3 regions of the Alcanivorax sp. P2S70 genome follow, and region 1 is predicted to be linked to each of the others. Evidence: predicted binding sites of a transcription regulator. Region 1 holds the regulator's gene; each other region holds the start of a gene.

The links. The regulator sigma-54, encoded in region 1, starts transcription at its own class of promoters, with help from an activator protein. The targets are predictions, from matches to a motif close to TGGCACNNNNNTTGCTNT.
Region 2: Q672_RS33185 (TorF family putative porin) is a predicted target of sigma-54. The motif match lies at 3,397-3,414, and genes of this name have one in related genera.
Region 3: Q672_RS32010 (ammonium transporter) is a predicted target of sigma-54. The motif match lies at 2,241-2,258, and genes of this name have one in related genera.

Annotation. Positions count from the first base shown of each region.
Region 1 is NZ_AXBZ01000014.1:9,875-15,452, reverse strand. It holds gene lptC (LPS export ABC transporter periplasmic protein LptC) at 1-104, shown strand, start outside; gene lptA (lipopolysaccharide transport periplasmic protein LptA) at 88-624, shown strand; gene lptB (LPS export ABC transporter ATP-binding protein) at 621-1,346, shown strand; gene Q672_RS23690 (RNA polymerase factor sigma-54) at 1,613-3,064, shown strand; gene hpf (ribosome hibernation-promoting factor, HPF/YfiA family) at 3,104-3,403, shown strand; gene ptsN (PTS IIA-like nitrogen regulatory protein PtsN) at 3,419-3,892, shown strand; gene rapZ (RNase adapter RapZ) at 3,949-4,806, shown strand; gene Q672_RS23670 (HPr family phosphocarrier protein) at 4,807-5,076, shown strand; gene mgtE (magnesium transporter) at 5,223-5,578, shown strand, end outside.
Region 2 is NZ_AXBZ01000076.1:77,052-82,629, reverse strand. It holds gene Q672_RS34060 (methyltransferase family protein) at 60-497, shown strand; gene Q672_RS33195 (M14 family zinc carboxypeptidase) at 1,646-2,692, shown strand; gene Q672_RS33190 (hypothetical protein) at 2,798-3,271, shown strand; gene Q672_RS33185 (TorF family putative porin) at 3,490-4,185, shown strand; gene Q672_RS33180 (endonuclease/exonuclease/phosphatase family protein) at 4,331-5,272, opposite strand; gene Q672_RS33175 (hypothetical protein) at 5,425-5,578, opposite strand, start outside.
Region 3 is NZ_AXBZ01000067.1:95,520-101,097, reverse strand. It holds gene Q672_RS32020 (dicarboxylate/amino acid:cation symporter) at 1-173, opposite strand, end outside; gene Q672_RS32015 (hypothetical protein) at 295-909, opposite strand; gene Q672_RS32010 (ammonium transporter) at 906-2,201, opposite strand; gene Q672_RS32005 (EVE domain-containing protein) at 2,357-2,839, opposite strand; gene Q672_RS32000 (DUF7793 family protein) at 2,836-3,219, opposite strand; gene prmB (50S ribosomal protein L3 N(5)-glutamine methyltransferase) at 3,301-4,233, shown strand; gene aroC (chorismate synthase) at 4,312-5,409, shown strand; gene Q672_RS31985 (MFS transporter) at 5,406-5,578, shown strand, end outside.

The sequences.
Region 1 (5,578 bases):
AGAACGGCCAGACCCGGGCCGGAGCCCTGGAAGCGGACCTGGACAAGGGCATCCTGTCCCTTGAGCAAGGAGTAAAGAGTGAATTCGATGCCCCGGCTTCGTAGCCTGGTTATGGGCAGCCTGTTTTTACACGCTGCCTCACTGGTTCTGGCAGCTCCGGCAGAAGAGCCCATTTCTGTCACCGCCGATAGCGGGCGCTTTGAACAGGACGCCGGCACAGGACTGTACCGCGGCGACGTAGAACTATTGCAAGGACAACGCAAGATGCTGGCAGAAGAGATGCGCCTGTTTACCCGCAATGGTGAGCTGGTGCGGGTCGAGGCCAGCGGTAACCCTGTGCGTCTCTCAGAAGGCAAAACCCTGTCCGCCCATGCCAACAATCTGGTCTACGACATAAAGGGTCGCCGCCTGGTGTTGACTGGCAACGCCTTTATTGAACACCAGGGCAACACCTTCGAAGGCGCCAAGGTCGAATACAGCCTTGATTCAAAACGTGTGGATGCCAGCAGTAAAGGCGACCAGCGCGTACGACTGGTGATACCCGCAGAAAACCAAGTACCGGGAAACCAGCCGGACCAGAATGACGAGGCCGATGCCCCCGCAACGGAGACTGAATCTCAATGACACATTTGCGCGCTCATCACCTGGCCAAAAGCTACAAGGGCCGCCGGGTCATCGAGGACGTATCCCTGGACGTGGAAGCCGGACAGATCGTTGGTTTGCTGGGCCCCAACGGAGCAGGCAAGACCACCTGCTTTTACATGATTGTCGGCCTCGTAGAAGCCGACGCAGGGCGCATCGAGATCAATGACGGAGACATCACCCACCTCCCCATGCACGGCCGCGCCAAACGCGGTATCGGCTACCTGCCCCAGGAAGCGAGCATCTTCCGTCGCTTGACGGTCGCGGAAAACATCATGGCCATTCTTGAAACCCGCAAAGAGCTAAGCAAACAGGAGCGCCACGAACGGATGGAAAACCTGCTCAAGGAATTCCACATTACGCATATTCGCGATTCGCTGGGCATGAGCCTGTCAGGCGGTGAACGTCGCCGTGCCGAAATCGCCCGCGGTCTGGCCACCGACCCGGACTTCATCCTCCTGGACGAACCCTTCGCCGGCGTCGACCCGATCTCCGTGAACGACATCAAGGGCATCATCCGGCACCTGAAAGAACGTGGTATTGGCGTACTCATCACCGACCACAACGTGCGTGAGACCCTCGACATTTGCGACACCGCCTACATTGTCAGCGCTGGCCACATCATCGCATCCGGTGACGCCGACACCATCCTCTCGAACCAGCAGGTGCGGGATGTGTATCTGGGGGCAGACTTTAGGCTGTAACAGCCAGGGCGAGTGAGCAGTTAACAGTGAACAACGGCGCGGAATAGTCCCGGGGTTTCCGAACGCCAGAAGCCGAACCAGGACCCCGGCCGCGGCCATCAAAGCCCGAAAAAATCAGCAAACCCGCCCGCGCAACATCAACGGTTCACCGTTCACTGTTAACGCTTCAGACTCCTACCACACAAGAACCACTGGCACAATTATTGCTAGAACAAGTTTGAAGCTGTTATTCTCGGGTTTTTGGGGATCACACCAATCCGAGCAGTATGAAGCCCACACTACAACTACAAATCGGCCAACAGCTGACCATGACACCTCAGTTGCAGCAGGCGATTCGCCTGCTGCAGCTGTCCACGCTGGATCTCCGGCAGGAGATCCAGCAAGCGGTTGAAAGCAACCCGCTGCTGGAACTGGCCGACGACTTTGGCGACGACGCCCTGCCTGAGCATGACGAAGATCGTCAGGAGATGGACGCAGAGCGTGATGACGCCCTGGAAGAATTTGTCGACGGCGAACCCGGTGTCGACACTGAGTGGGATGACGTCTACTCCGGCCAGAGCAGTGCCACCGCGTCAATCCCTGATGACGCCGATGACTGGCAGCAACGGCACACCGTGTCCGGCAATCTGCATGACCACCTGCACTGGCAGCTCAACCTGACCCCCATGAGCGATGTGGACCGACTCATCGCCATCACCATCATTGAATCTCTGGACGATCGCGGCTACATGACCGTGAGCATCGACGACATCGTCACCATGATGAATGTCCAGGAAGGGCTGCCAGAGGATGCCCACATCGAAGCCGACGAGGTACTGGCCGTTCAGCATCGCCTGCAGCAATTCGATCCGGTCGGCGTCGCCAGCATTAACCTGGCAGACTGCCTCGGTGTACAACTGCGCCAGCTGGAATCCGACACGCCTTTCCTGCCTTTTGCGCTGGCGCTTCTGGACCACCTTGAACTATTGGAAAAGCACGACTATGCCGCGCTTCGCAAGGTTCTACAGCTCTCCGAACAGGAACTGCTTGATGCCCTCTCGCTGATCCGCACCCTTGACCCGGCGCCAGGCGAGCAAATTGGAGAGAGCCAAGTCGATTATGCGGTGCCGGATGTCATCGTCCGCCAGCACCACGGGCGCTGGCAGGTCAGCCTGAATGACGACATCCTGCCCAAGGTCAATCTACAGCAGCAATATGCCGCCATTGCCCGTAAAACCAGCGGTGAAGATGGCCAATACCTGAAAAACTGCGTTCAGGAAGCCAAATGGTTCATCAAGAGCCTGCAAAGCCGCCATGACACCCTGTTGAAAGTCGCCACGCGGATTGTCGAGGTCCAGCAGGATTTCTTCGATTATGGTGAAGAGGCCATGAAGCCACTGGTACTGGCCGATATCGCCGATGCCGTCGAGATGCATGAATCAACCATCAGTCGGGTCACCAATCAGAAATACATGACCACACCCCGCGGCGTCTTTGAGCTGAAATATTTCTTTTCGAGTCACGTGGGAACAGATGGTGGTGGTGAGTGTTCCTCCACCGCTATTCGTGCCATTATTAAGAAGCTGGTCGCCGCAGAGAACCCTCGCAAGCCACTCAGCGACAACAAGCTAGCCAGCTTGCTGAACGAGCAGGGAATCAACGTGGCGCGCCGGACCGTCGCCAAGTATCGTGAGGCGATGAGAATACCGTCTTCCAGCGCCCGCAAGCGTTTGGTGTAGGTGCCTGGGACGGCCCACAAGCAGGTAAAGGAGCCAGCCATGCAAATAAATATCAGCGGTCATCACCTGGAAGTTACCGATGCTTTGCGCACCTACGTAGGCGACAAGTTCTCCCGCCTGGAGCGCCATTTCGACCAGATCACCAGTGTTCAGGTGATTCTTTCCCCGGAGCCCAAGACCCACAAGGCAGAATCTACTATCCACATCTCCGGGGCAGATCTGTTCGCCACCGCTGAAGCCGATGATATGTATGCGGCCATCGACAAGTTGACCGACAAGCTCGATCGCCAGATTCTCAAACACAAGGAAAAGGCCGTTAATCACAAACACGGCCACTAACCCGAAACGACCATTATGCGAGTTCGCGAACTTCTAACCGAAGCACGCACCCACAACGGGGTGCAGGCCAGCAGCAAGAAACAGCTGCTGGATCAGGTGGCACAGCTGGCTGCGGCCGGCTGTGACGGCCTCAAGGAGCAGGAGGTCTTCGATGCGCTGGTAGCCCGGGAAAAGCTGGGCTCCACCGGCATCGGGGAAGGCATCGCCATCCCCCACTGCCGGCTTGGCAATTGCGAACAAGCCATCGGACTATTACTGAAGCTGGACACCCCCATCGATTTTGATGCCGTTGACGGACGCCCCGTTGACTTGGTGTTTGTGTTGCTCGTTCCCCAGGAAAACCCTGAGCAACACCTGAAAACGCTGAGCCACCTTGCCAGCCTTTTCAATGACGACAGCTACCGGAACGAATTGCGGGTCAGTTCAGACGATCACAAGCTGTTCCTGACTGCCGTGGAATCCGAAGCTGAATTGCGGTTGGCTTCGTAACGAGTGAACTCTCGAAAACCAGGCCATAATACAAATTCTCTGCGTGCATCCCGATCATGAAACTGACCATCATTAGCGGACGATCCGGGTCTGGCAAATCCACAGCCATCCAGGCGCTGGAGGATCAGGGTTATTACTGTGTCGACAATCTTCCTGTCGGCATGCTACCGACCCTGGCCCAACAACTTAGCGAGGGCGAAACTGCCATCGGTCATGTCGCTGTTGGCATAGACGCACGCAACCTTCCAGGCCAATTGCTGGCCTTCGACAACATTCTTGACGCGCTGAAACAGCAACAAATCACCAGCGAAATCATCTACCTTGATGCTGATGACAACACCCTGCTGAAGCGATTCAGTGCCACCCGGCGGCGCCATCCTCTGGCGACTGACCAACGCTCACTGGAAGATGCCATCGCTCACGAGAAAGACCTTCTGGCCAATATTCGCCAACGGGCTGATCTGGTTATCGACAGCAGTAATCACGAAGTGCACAGCCTCAGGAACCTGATCCGTGAACGTGTCGCTCAGCGGCGCAACGCCCTCTCGCTGCAAATCGAATCCTTCGGTTTCAAGAATGGTCTTCCCACAGATGCTGATTTTGTCTTCGACGTGCGCATTCTTCCCAATCCACATTGGCATCCGGATCTGCGCCCTCTTACCGGACGCGACCAGGGGGTAATCGATTTTTTGCAAAAGCACGATATCAGCCACGACCTGCTGGATGACATCGCCACTTTTGTACAGAGATGGCTGACCGCCTTTGCCCACAGCGATCGGAGTTACGTCACAGTCGCGATCGGTTGTACAGGTGGCCAGCACCGTTCCGTCTACATAACCGAGCAGCTGGCTGCTCGTCTACGCGAGCAAGGTATCACCTTGCAGGTTCGGCACCGCGAACTGGGATCCAGCTGAATGATCGAACAGTCCCTGGATGTGATCAACAAACTTGGCCTGCACGCCCGCGCTGCTGCCAAGGTGGTCAGCGTGGCCTCACGCTATGACAGTGCTATCCACGTCCTTCACAAGGGCAACCGCATTGATGCAAAAAGCATTATGGGGCTTCTTATGCTCGGCGCCGCCAAAGGCAGCCAGGTCACCTTCCAAGTCGAAGGCGATGACGAAGACGCAGCCATGGCAGAACTGGAAGACCTGTTTGCAAGGATGTTCGACGAAGGAGAGTGAAAAACAGTTAACCGTGAATAGTGAACAGTTGAAAAATCAAGTACCACAGACTCTGAAGGACTGTTACTGTGTGGTCATCCCAGCCAAGCAGCAGCACGCTTTGTTTTCGCTGTTAACTCTTCACTGTTAACTGTTAACTGATTTCCATGCCCGCCGACAGCAGCCGCAGCCAGCAACATCTCAAAGCCATCAACCGCGCACTGGCCAGCGGGACCTATACGCAGGTCCGGCAGCTGATCAACAACCTGCCCGGCGCTGAAGCCGCCCACTTGATTGAGTCTTCCCCTCCACGAGAGCGGGAAATTCTCTGGCAGCTGCTCAGCAAGGAACAGGAAACCGAAGTCCTGCAGTATCTGGGCGAAGAGGTCCGGGTTGAGCTATTGCGCAACCTCAGCACCGATGAGCTGGTGTCGCTGGTTGAAGAACTGGATACCGACGACCTCGCTGATTTACTGCAAGAACTACCTGATCATGTCACCAGTCAGGTGATGGCCAGCCTCGA
Region 2 (5,578 bases), on a different contig from region 1:
AACATCAAACATCGCATAAACGGTAAATCAATCTTATGTCTCTGGATCACCCTCAGGTAATGATGCCCCCGCCAGCGCTGTATCTCGGCGGCCTGTTAATGGGCTATGGCATCGACAGGGCAATTCATTTCCCGGCTGTCCAATTCCCCGGCAGCGTATGGCTGACCAGCCTGCTTGCTGTATTCGGGCTGTTACTGGTAGTACTCGCAGCCCTCCAGTTACGACGGGCGAGGACAACCCTCATGCCTCACCGCGCGGCAAGCACACTGCTGACAACGGGCGTTTTCGCAATGAGCCGTAACCCGATCTATCTTGGCTTCAGCCTGCTGGCCATCGCCGCCGCGCTTAGCCAACACAGTACAGGCATGCTTTTGATGCAGCTCCCGGTGCTTTGGGTCATACATTCACACGTGATTGCCGCAGAAGAAGCGTTTCATGAACAGCAGTTTGGTGAGGCCTGGCAACAGTACCGTAACCGCACTCGACGCTGGCTCTAACCTGAATTCGTTCACAACCCGGTCCCTGCTTGAGCCACAGTGGCGGCTCAAGCTTGCCGTTTTGCAATCGCATGTGACGAGATCCGAAATGGCCAGGCACCAACGTGCTGGCGCGTGTATCAGGCGGCAACCAACCCACGCGGCGATAGAGCTCGGCAACCAGCTCTGAGCAGAACCAACCGCGCCGGTCCGGCTTCCGCTGGAAGGCGGTCAAAACATCAATGGCATTACAGAGCAGGTAATTCTTGTAAGGACGATGCAGCAATCGCCTGACCAAACGCTGCAGCAGCCTGTCCTGACGGTCAGAAAGATCAGGCCCAAGGCGACGGCGCACGGCAACGGATCCGGGATAATCCGCCAACTTGCTGGAAAGGAATACCAGTGACACCCCCGCGACAGGTTTCCCCAGTCGAATATCTACCGACTCCCCCAACGTGGTGGACTCCAGCACCAGAGGTTCGCTGCATTCCGGCAGTCGCACCACCATGCCAATGTGGCTCCAGGGGCTTCGGGTAAACAACCGAATAACCTCACTGGTCACCCCGCGTCCGGAGAACAGCAGTATATCGCCGGTCCGTAAGGTAAAAGCAGAATCCAGAGTGGATGCCATCGCAGACGTTCCCAGGTTTCTGATCGTTCCCGTTGAGAGCACGCTATGCCTGCCGAATGACAGATCGCTGACAGGATGGTCACGGTTTGGTGAAGGCGCTTCCCGTTTTCTCTGCATCCAGCTTTAGGAGCCTGCCTGCAAACCCTCCAGGTGACAGCGAGGCAAAGGTGTCAGAAGGGAGTTTCGAGTAACGAGCTGCGAACCACTAAAAGATGACTACCGGTTTTGCCTCTCGAAACTCATCCCTCGCCTGGCCTCGGCTCGCTATGCAAGCATAGTTATTCGCTTCGTAACGCCCTTCGGGACCGCCCTGCGTGCGTTATCCCGCTGCACGACTCTCCTGCGGAGTGCTCGGGTTAGTTTTAGGCGCAGAACTCAACGATAACGAAGGCATTTCCGTTCTTCTAAAAAACCCCTGAACGATTTTGCGTTTTCCATTCCAACCGAGCTTAAGCTCGTAGCGTGCCGCCATCGTCACATTTCTGTTACCTCCTTGCGGTAACCTTTTCGACACTTTTCGCTCCAGCCCACCCCGCCTATGGAAGAACGACTCTACCTGCTGCAACGCCATCTGCCGGAACTGCTCGAGCTGGAATCCCTGATCCGGCATGGCAAACGGCATTTGCGGGTCAGTACCGTTCATGACGTACCCATGGGAAAGATCAGCCTGCCCATCAAGGTTATCGAGATGGGATCCACCGCTCCCCGGGCTCCGGTGATTGGTTTTTTCGGTGGCGTTCATGGCGTCGAACGGATTGGCAGCCAGGTTCTGATGTCCTGGCTGCACAGCCTTATCCATCGCTTGCAGTGGGATGATCAGCTCCATCGGCGACTTGAGCAGGTGCGGCTGGTATTCATGCCAATGATCAACCCCGGGGGTATCTGGAACCGCACCCGCAGCAATCCCAATGGGGTTGATCTGATGCGCAACGCCCCGGTGGATGCCATGGGCAAGGTACCGTTTCTGGTAGGTGGGCATCGCATTTCCCGCCATCTTCCCTGGTACAGAGGCAAGAGTGGCGATCCCATGGAACCAGAAGCCCAGGCTGTAGCCAGGGTAGTGCAGGAAAAGTTGTTTCCCGCGCCTTTCTCCATGAGCATTGATTGCCACAGCGGCTTTGGGCGCCGGGACAGAATATGGTGCTGCTATGCCCGTAGCCACAGGCCCATTCCACACATTGGCGAGGTCTACCGGCTTAAACAAACCCTGGAGGGCACCTACCCTCATCATCACCCCTACCTGATTGAACCTCAGTCTGTTAACTACACCACCCATGGCGACCTGTGGGACTACCTCTACGATGACGCTCAAGAGAAAGCACCAGCGCATACCTTTCTGCCCTTTACGCTGGAAATGGGCTCCTGGCTTTGGGTGCGCAAGAATCCCCGGCAAATGCTCGATTTCTTTGGCTACTTCAACCCGGTGATCTCCCACCGTCATCATCGGGTACTACGCCAACACCTGCCGTTGTTTGAGTTCCTCACCGCCATGACAGCCAATGCTGGCAACTGGCTCCCCTCAGCCAGTGAACGCAAAACGCTGGCACATCAGGCGATACAGCACTGGTTCCATCACCAGGCATGAGGCTTCGTGAAGCTGGCCCTGCATTTGCATTAATTCGGTGCACACAGTTGGGTCATTCGGCTCACTGGCTTACACTTGCCCAAACCCGATTCAGGAAATTTAGGTATGAAACGATTCGCTCCGGCTCTGGTGCTGGTCCTTGCAGGCTGCCAGAACTTTGGTTATCAGGCCCCCTACGGTGACGACACAGCCCAGATCACCTTTACCAGTAACGATACCGCGGCCCAACCGGCTATCTGTGTCCCGGGCAAGGGCTTCCAGTCCACCGAGTACTCTATCGCCCAGAAACCCATGGGCGGAGACGCGCTCAACGACTTGCTTGAGACCATGAAAAAGAGCACGGAAGTGACCACCACTCTGGCCCCTTCCAGCCAGACTCGGGTCGGTATCATCTACAACCAGAAGCATCCCAACAGCACCCAGCGCGACCGCTGCCGGGTCGCGCTGCAATTTGAGGCCGTTGCTGGCGAGCACTATCAAGCAGTGTTCAATTACAGCCAGGCACAGTGCGGACTGTCCATTACCGATAGCCAGGGCCAGTCGGCCGATGCCGTCCGGGTTGACTGGGAATGCCCATAAGCAACATACCAACTTGGTGCACCGCACAATAACGGTGCACCAATACCTCTATTGCAGCCTCTTTACACCCCTTCCTCCTCCCCAACAAAACAGCAACCCTCTGTTTTAAAAAAGAAAACAAAAACTGGCACGCTCTCTGCAATAGCTTATGCGAGCCTGATAGGCGGTGCGCCACTAGCGCACACTTGAACAATTAAGACTTGTTAAGAGGGTTGCACATGAAGAACGTATTTGGTCTGAAGAAAACGGTTATCGCCTCTGCGGTTGCAGCTGCCAGCGTAATGGCGCCTGCCATTGCTGCTGCAGAAATCAGCGGTAGCCTGGGCATTGCCAGCATGTACCTGTGGCGTGGTCAGGACGTGTCTGCTGGTACTGCAAACGTTTCCGGCAGCCTGGATTTCACCACCGACGTAGGTCTGTACGCAGGTACCTGGGTATCTTCTGCAGGGACTTCTGTTAATTCCGAAGGCACCACTTCTACTGAAACTGACTTCTACGCCGGTTTTGGTGGCGAAGCGGGCGGTCTCAGCTACGACCTGTCCTACTGGACCTATGTTTACCCGGAAGATGATGTAGGCGCAGGTGAACTGGCTGAAGTCATTGCAAGTGTTGGCATGGCAGGCTTTAGCCTGACCGGTTATGTCAGCGCCAACAACCTGAGCGATTCCGACGAGGAAAACTTCGGCGATGACCTCTACCTGACCCTGGGCTACGAGTACGACAAGTTTGGCGTACTGGTCGGCACCTGGGATCTGGACGCTGACGATGCTAACTACACCCACGTAGATCTCAGCTACTCCCCGATCGAAAACCTGACCTTCACTGTGTCCAAAGTCGTCGACAGCGACGAGTTTGCGGCAGTGACCGATGATCAGGATCCGCTGTTCGTGGTTGGCTACAGCTTCCCGCTGTAATCACACTGCACGAATCTGGGGCGGCATACATACGCCGCCCAATGTTTCAACGCCGCGGGGCTCTCCCTGGTCCTCGCAAACACGCAAGCAACCCCGCGGCGTCTTTTTACTCAGGCACAGCCCTGCACCACAATGACTCCTCTGATCACCGCCCTTCGGAAAAGTAAACCACCAGCACATCATGATCCGACACCGGTGAAACCCCTTTTGACCCATACAGTTTTTGGTATCGCCCCGCATTCCCGCGGCTCACGGCGACCCTTTCCACACTGTCTTCGAGCGAAACGGAAATCCAGATGTGATCCAACGCCTGTGGTCGACAACGATATCGATAGCTAAAGCGTTCATTCTCAGGCAGTCGATCCCAGACGTTAACCAGCTTTGCGGACCGGAAACGGTTGTAGCTATCGGAAAACCGGCCTTTGCCCCAACTACTGTTAAAGTCGCCAGCCACTATCACGCGACGCTCTCTGTTTTCACGAACCCAATGCGCCAACCGCGAAGACTGCTGCCGGCGCTTCTGGTAAACACGAGCGGATCCCAGATTTCTGGCACTACGCATATGCACTGCAACCAGGTCCAGCGCCAGGGGTTTGGCCAACGCAATGTGCAGCGGTGGCCGGGAGTAAAGCGGGCCCCTTTGAAACTGCTCGTTCGCATACAGTGCGGCAACCGAATCGACTTGAATCGGCTCGCGGTACAACAGCCCGACATCCATCCCGGAAGGGTCATTGCCTTCGATGAGGACAGAAAAATAACGTAAACCTTTCGCCCGCAAACGCTGTGCCAGGGAATCCAGCAACGCCTTGTTCTCTACTTCTTGCAGCACCAGAGCATGCGGGGCCTTCAAGTCCTCGGCGATAAATTCCGAAATCGAATCCAGCCGATCTTCAACCAAAGCGACTGGCAAGGCATCGTCCAGATCCGATTCACGAGTCGCATCACGAAGACGCCACAAATTCAGGCTTGCCAGTGCCCACTGCCCCTGATCAGCTTCGGGCACACCTCGTGGAGCGTCCAGATCCCCACAAGCCGCGGCGGCAGGTAAATGGCCTACTAGCAAAAGTGCTGCAATCAGCTTTTTCATTCGGGCAGTCTACGTGCCAATAGGCATCGGCAACAGAGGAGATACTCTCGTTTAAAAGTACGAAATAGGCGATCGGGACGACACAGAAACGGCGTCGGTTGGAGAAAAAAGGGGCTGCGCCCTCTGATCGCGGAGGGCGCAAGAAGCAACAATCAGGGTCGGAAAACCACCTTCAGGTCAGACGTCACATCCGCCTCGTCCATGTAGCCGATAAACTTTCGGTCCGACCCCACCAACAGCGTCATCTCCCTGTCACTGGAGACTTCCCGGGGAGGCATGCCACGACCAGTGAAAATCATGCGCGCC
Region 3 (5,578 bases), on a different contig from region 1:
GCAGTAACGATGAGCGGAACCACTACCATCTTGAGTGCATTGATAAACAGGGTGCCGACCAGATCATAGCTGGCCAGTACCGGCACACCTAACAGGGTGCTCTGTTCCTGAGTGATCGCGCCCAGTGCTGCGCCAATCAGCATGGCAAGAAAAATCTGGTGATGTAGCTTCATGCTTTCCCCCTGTCATCCGGACATGTACCCAAGAGTAACGGATATCAGGCCCGGTAACAGTGGGATGGCTCATCGTTGTGTTGTTGTGAGATGAGCGGGTTGTTCTCTGGAGGGATTGTGCCTACATAAGCGATGCCAGAGCCTCTCTTGAAGAAACTTTGTTGCCAGCCATCTGGTATGCATCGCGTAACATTCGGTCAGCATCCACGGGACCAAGACGCTCGCAGAGGATCACATAGGCATTGTTAAGTTGCTGCCTGAGGCTGGCCAGTGGCAGGCCGGCCAATGGGCGGTTGGGGTTCTGGAGCCAGTATTCGAGGGTCAGTCTGGTCTCGGCGCTTGTATTTTTGCTCCGCAATTGAGCGGTGAGGTCCAGCCTGAATTGGTTGCCGGTTTGGCCATCCATTTGTGAGATCAGGCTTTCCATGAGTACCTGGAAAGCCAGTGTGCAGGGATGATGATCCGCCCCCTGACCTTGCTCGGCAAACGGATCGTTGGCCAATTCCTTCTCTGAGAGGGTCATGGCCTGCACGAGGCTCATATGAATCTGGTGTCGTCGCTCGCCGAGATCAAACAGGCCACACAAATCACTGACAAAGCCTTGAAGACTAAAACGCGGGCGCTCTGCGTAATGCTGCTGCCAGTGGCTGACGGCTTCCATGAGTAGTGTTTCGTTCATGTAAGGGGTAAGCCCTGTGACGATGGCGCGCCGGCGGCGCTGTAGCTCCTGGCTCATGGACGGTTCTCCACGGTGCGGGTCATGCTGGCGTCATACAGGGAGTTCTGGGGAAATTCGGGGTAGCCGGTTTCGGCGTGCTCGCTCAGGTCAAGACCTCGCTGTTCATGTAGGGCCGGGGCGCGTAACCCGGCGATTACTGAGACAGCGAGATACATGATCAGAGCAGCGAAGAAAGCCCAGCAGAAGGCCACCACAATTCCCAGCAATTGGACGGTGATGCGTTCGGGGTTGAACAAGTCACCTTCATAGAACAGGCCCGCGGCCAGCGTCCCCCAGGCGCCGGCAAAGGCATGAACTGGAACAGCGCCAACCACATCATCGAGACGCATGCTTAGCATCAGTCGTGCGCCTAATGCCGCAAGGGCGCCGGCGACAAGTCCTGTAAGCACCGCAAAGCCGGGTGACATCACGGCACATCCAGCGGTGACGGCGACCAGCCCCGCCAGGCTACCGTTGACGGTTTCGGTGAGTAGTACCGGACGGCGGCTGAGCATGCGGTATAGCGTGCTGCCCACCGCGCCTGCAGCCGCGGCCAGCTGTGTATTCAGGTTGACGCGGGCAATGTCTATGCTGGCCGAGAGCGTGGAGCCGCCATTGAAGCCGAACCAGCCGAACCAGAGAATAAAGCCGCCCAGCGCAACATAGGACAGGTTGTGGCCAGGCAAGTCTCGGGGTTTGCCGTTCTTGTCGAAGCGCCCAAGCCGTGGCCCCAGCACCAGGACACCCGCCAACGCGCACCAGCCGCCAATGCTGTGGACCACCGTGGAGCCCGCAAAATCAATGAACCCGAGTTCCGCCAACCAGCCATTGCTGTTCCAGGCCCAATGTCCATAAAGCGGGTAAATTACTCCGGTAATGACAACGGCCCCGCAAAGATAGCCTGCATAGCGGGTACGCTCAGCCATGGCGCCAGAGGCAATAGTGGCCGCGGTGGCAGCGAACATGATCTGGAACAACAGCATTGCCCAGGTGGACCCATCTGCCTGGCTGAGCATGAAGCCATCCTCGCCAAACCAGCCGGTGCTGCTGCTGCCGAACATCAGGCCATAGCCCAGTGCCCAGAACACCAGCGTACCTACACAGAGATCCATGTAATTCTTCATTACCACGTTGAGGGAGTTCTTGGCCCGGCTCAGGCCGCTCTCCAGTAGTGCAAAGCCTGCCTGCATGAAAAACACCAGGGCGGCGGCGATGGCGATCCATATCGTGTCGGTAGCGGTTAGCGGATCGGCCTGGGCAAGTCCGGGCAGAAGCAGTAGGGCAAGGCCGTGTTTGCATTGCACTCGCATAGATTGAACCCTATTCGTAGTTGTTGGACGAGGAGGGCAACTGCAACGGCTGTGCCAGACACAAAATTACAGGAAATGTGGAAGGAGTTTAGTTCTTCATTACTAATTGGGGCACCAATGTGGTGCCCCGGAAAAATATGGTGCAGCGTTATGCGCTATGCTGTGACATCCATGGGCTGGCACAGTACCTGTACCAGCTGGTATTGCCTGTCGGTCAGTTTCTGCACAGACAAACGCGGTCTCACCACCAGCTCCATATCTGCAAACTCGGGATTCACCTTGAGCTGTTTCAGGTAGACCGGATTGGCGTAGCGTGTTCTGAAGGTGATATCGACTTGATACCAGCGTGGGCTGCTCTGTGTGCTGCGGGCATCGAAACCCGGATGGTCAGGCAGAAACTGGCTTGGATCCGGATAGGGGGCACGGGTGACCCGCGCTTCACCGACGATGGCAGGCTTGGCGCAACTTGAATGATAGATCAGCACGCTATCACCAATCTTCATCTCGTCGCGGATGCGGTTGCGGGCCTGAAAGTTGCGGACGCCATCCCAGCCGGTGGTGCCCTTCGGTGACTTTTCCAGATCCTCGATGCTGAATGAATCGGGCTCGGTTTTGAGTAACCAGATGGTGTGGCTCACAGGGGCTCCGGTGGGTGTTTTTCCATAAGGAGGTGCTGAGCCTGCTTGACCGAGTCACAAATGTAAACCGGGAATTGAGGCTGATTCATTTTTAGCATCATGTTGGCGTAGGTACGATTCAGGACATTCTGCAGTACCAGCACCTTGGCCTCTGTGATCCCGGCAAAGTCCTTTCCGCAGGCGTATCGGCTGGCATTGAAATCCAGCCCCTGGATACGCCCAACGTAAATAGCCAGCTGTTTGCGCTGTTGGTGACGCTTGTACAGGGCGAGTCGTTGTCGGTAAATGGACAATTCCAGTGCCATGTCTACCTGGGTATCGTTTTTGATATCTACCATGACGAAGGGGCCGTCCTGATAGACTCTGGCTGCGCTTTTCATGGCTATCCTTTTGTAGGTCCGGCAGGCGTTCATGCTTGATTCTGTGCTAATCTTCGGCGCCTGTTAACGGGAGGATTGCGGGTGATTAGTAGCGAACTCATCCATGAAGCTGGTGAAACACTGCGCACAGTGCGCGATTGCCTGCGCTTCGGTGAAACTCGGCTGCGTGCCGGGGAGGTCTTTTTGGGCCATGGGACCGATGACCCATGGGACGAAGCCCTCGCGCTTCTGATGAAGGTACTCCACTTACCCGTGAATGCCGACCCCCGCATCCTGGATGCACGTTTGCTGCCCTCTGAGGTGCGTGACTATCTGGCACTGTTGGTGAAACGGGTTAACCAGAAGGTGCCAGTACCTTATCTTACTGGTGAGGCCTGGTTCTGCGGGCTGCCCTTTATGGTGGATGAGCGGGTGCTGATTCCTCGCTCACCATTGGCGGAGCTGATTGAAGCGTCATTCGTCCCTTGGCTGGACCCGGAGCAGGTGCATTCTGTACTGGATTTGTGCACCGGTAGCGGCTGTATTGCTATCGCCTGTGCTTATGCCTTCGAGCATGCCCGGGTTGATGGCAGTGATATCAGTGAAGAGGCATTGGCGGTGTTTGAAGAGAATATCGCCCGTCACGGCATGGAGGGGCAGGTGCAGCCAATTTGCTCGGATGGCTTGAGTGCAGTACAGGGCCCTTATGACCTGATCGTATCCAACCCGCCTTATGTGGATGCCCTTGATATGGCCAACCTTCCGGGTGAATACCGCCATGAGCCGGCGCTGGCACTGGCTTCCGGGGAAGACGGCCTCGATTTTACCCGACGCTTGCTTCGTGAGGCGCCGGAGCATCTGACAGAACAGGGGGTGCTTGTGGTGGAAGTGGGTAATAGCGATGAAGCCATGATGCTGGAGTGGCCACAAGTGCCGTTCTTCTGGTTTGAGTTCGAGCGTGGCGGGCATGGAGTATTCATGTTAACCCGTCAACAACTGCTAGAATATCGGCACGTATTTAGTGCGCAGGCCTGATCCCTGAAAGATTGGGGCTTGTTGGCCGCCAGCCTTGCATCGGTTGGCAGCAGTTATTGCATAAATTAAGGAAGTCGCATGTCCGGCAACAGTTTTGGTGAGCATTTTCGCATCACGACCTTTGGAGAGAGTCATGGCTTGGCGCTGGGGGCCATCGTGGATGGCTGTCCGCCAGGGCTGGAAATCAGTGAAGAGGATCTGCAAGTAGAGTTGGATCGTCGCAAACCAGGTACCAGCCGCTATACCACCCAGCGCCGTGAACCAGATCAGGTAAAAATTCTGTCCGGCGTTTTTGAAGGCAAGACGACGGGGACTTCTATTGGGTTGTTGATAGAAAATACTGACCAGAAGTCCAAGGACTATTCGAATATCGCCGGGACTTTCCGCCCTGGCCATGCAGATTACACCTACACCCAAAAATACGGGTTCCGCGATTATCGCGGTGGAGGGCGTTCATCTGCCCGTGAAACGGCCATGCGGGTGGCCGCTGGTGCCATTGCCCGTAAATTTCTCGAGCAGCGTCTGGGTATTCGGCTTTATGGTGGCTGTACCCAGATAGGTGATGTGAAAGCCGAGCGCTTTGATTGGTCGCAAGTAAACAGCAATCCCTTCTTTTTCCCGGATGCGGAGAAGGTTCCTGCGCTGGAAGCTCTGATCAACGCGCTGCGCAAGGACGGTTCCTCTATCGGCGCTCGGGTAGAAGTCTTTGCTGACGGCGTCCCGCCGGGTTGGGGGGAGCCAGTGTTCGATCGCATTGATGCAGATCTTGCCAAAGCCATGATGTCGATTAACGCCGTAAAAGGGGTGGAAGTGGGTGATGGCTTTGCGGTCGTCAATCAGCGCGGAGAACAGCATCGTGATGAAATGACCCCGGAGGGCTTCCTCAGCAATCATGCCGGTGGCGTCCTTGGTGGAATCAGTTCTGGTCAGACCATCCGGGTTGCCATGGCGCTCAAGCCAACCTCCAGCATCCTGATTCCAGGCAAGAGCATCGGCCTGGATGGCCAGGCTGCAGAAGTGGTGACCAAAGGGCGCCATGACCCTTGTGTGGGGGTGCGAGCTACCCCTATTGCTGAAGCCATGTTGGCGTTGGTGCTGATGGATCACTATCTGCGTCATCGCGGCCAAAACGCGGATGTTGAGCTGCCGTTGGCGCCCATTCCGGGGCAGGCGTGACACCCGGCCCTCTCACTGAGAGGGCATCGCCGCTACCGTATTACTGGCGATTGTCCGGGTTCTATTTTTTCTATTTTGGTCTATTGGGTACCTTGGTACCGTACTGGTCGCTGTACCTGAAACAGTTGGGGTTCAGTGCGGTAGCTATCGGTGCCCTGATGGCCATTCC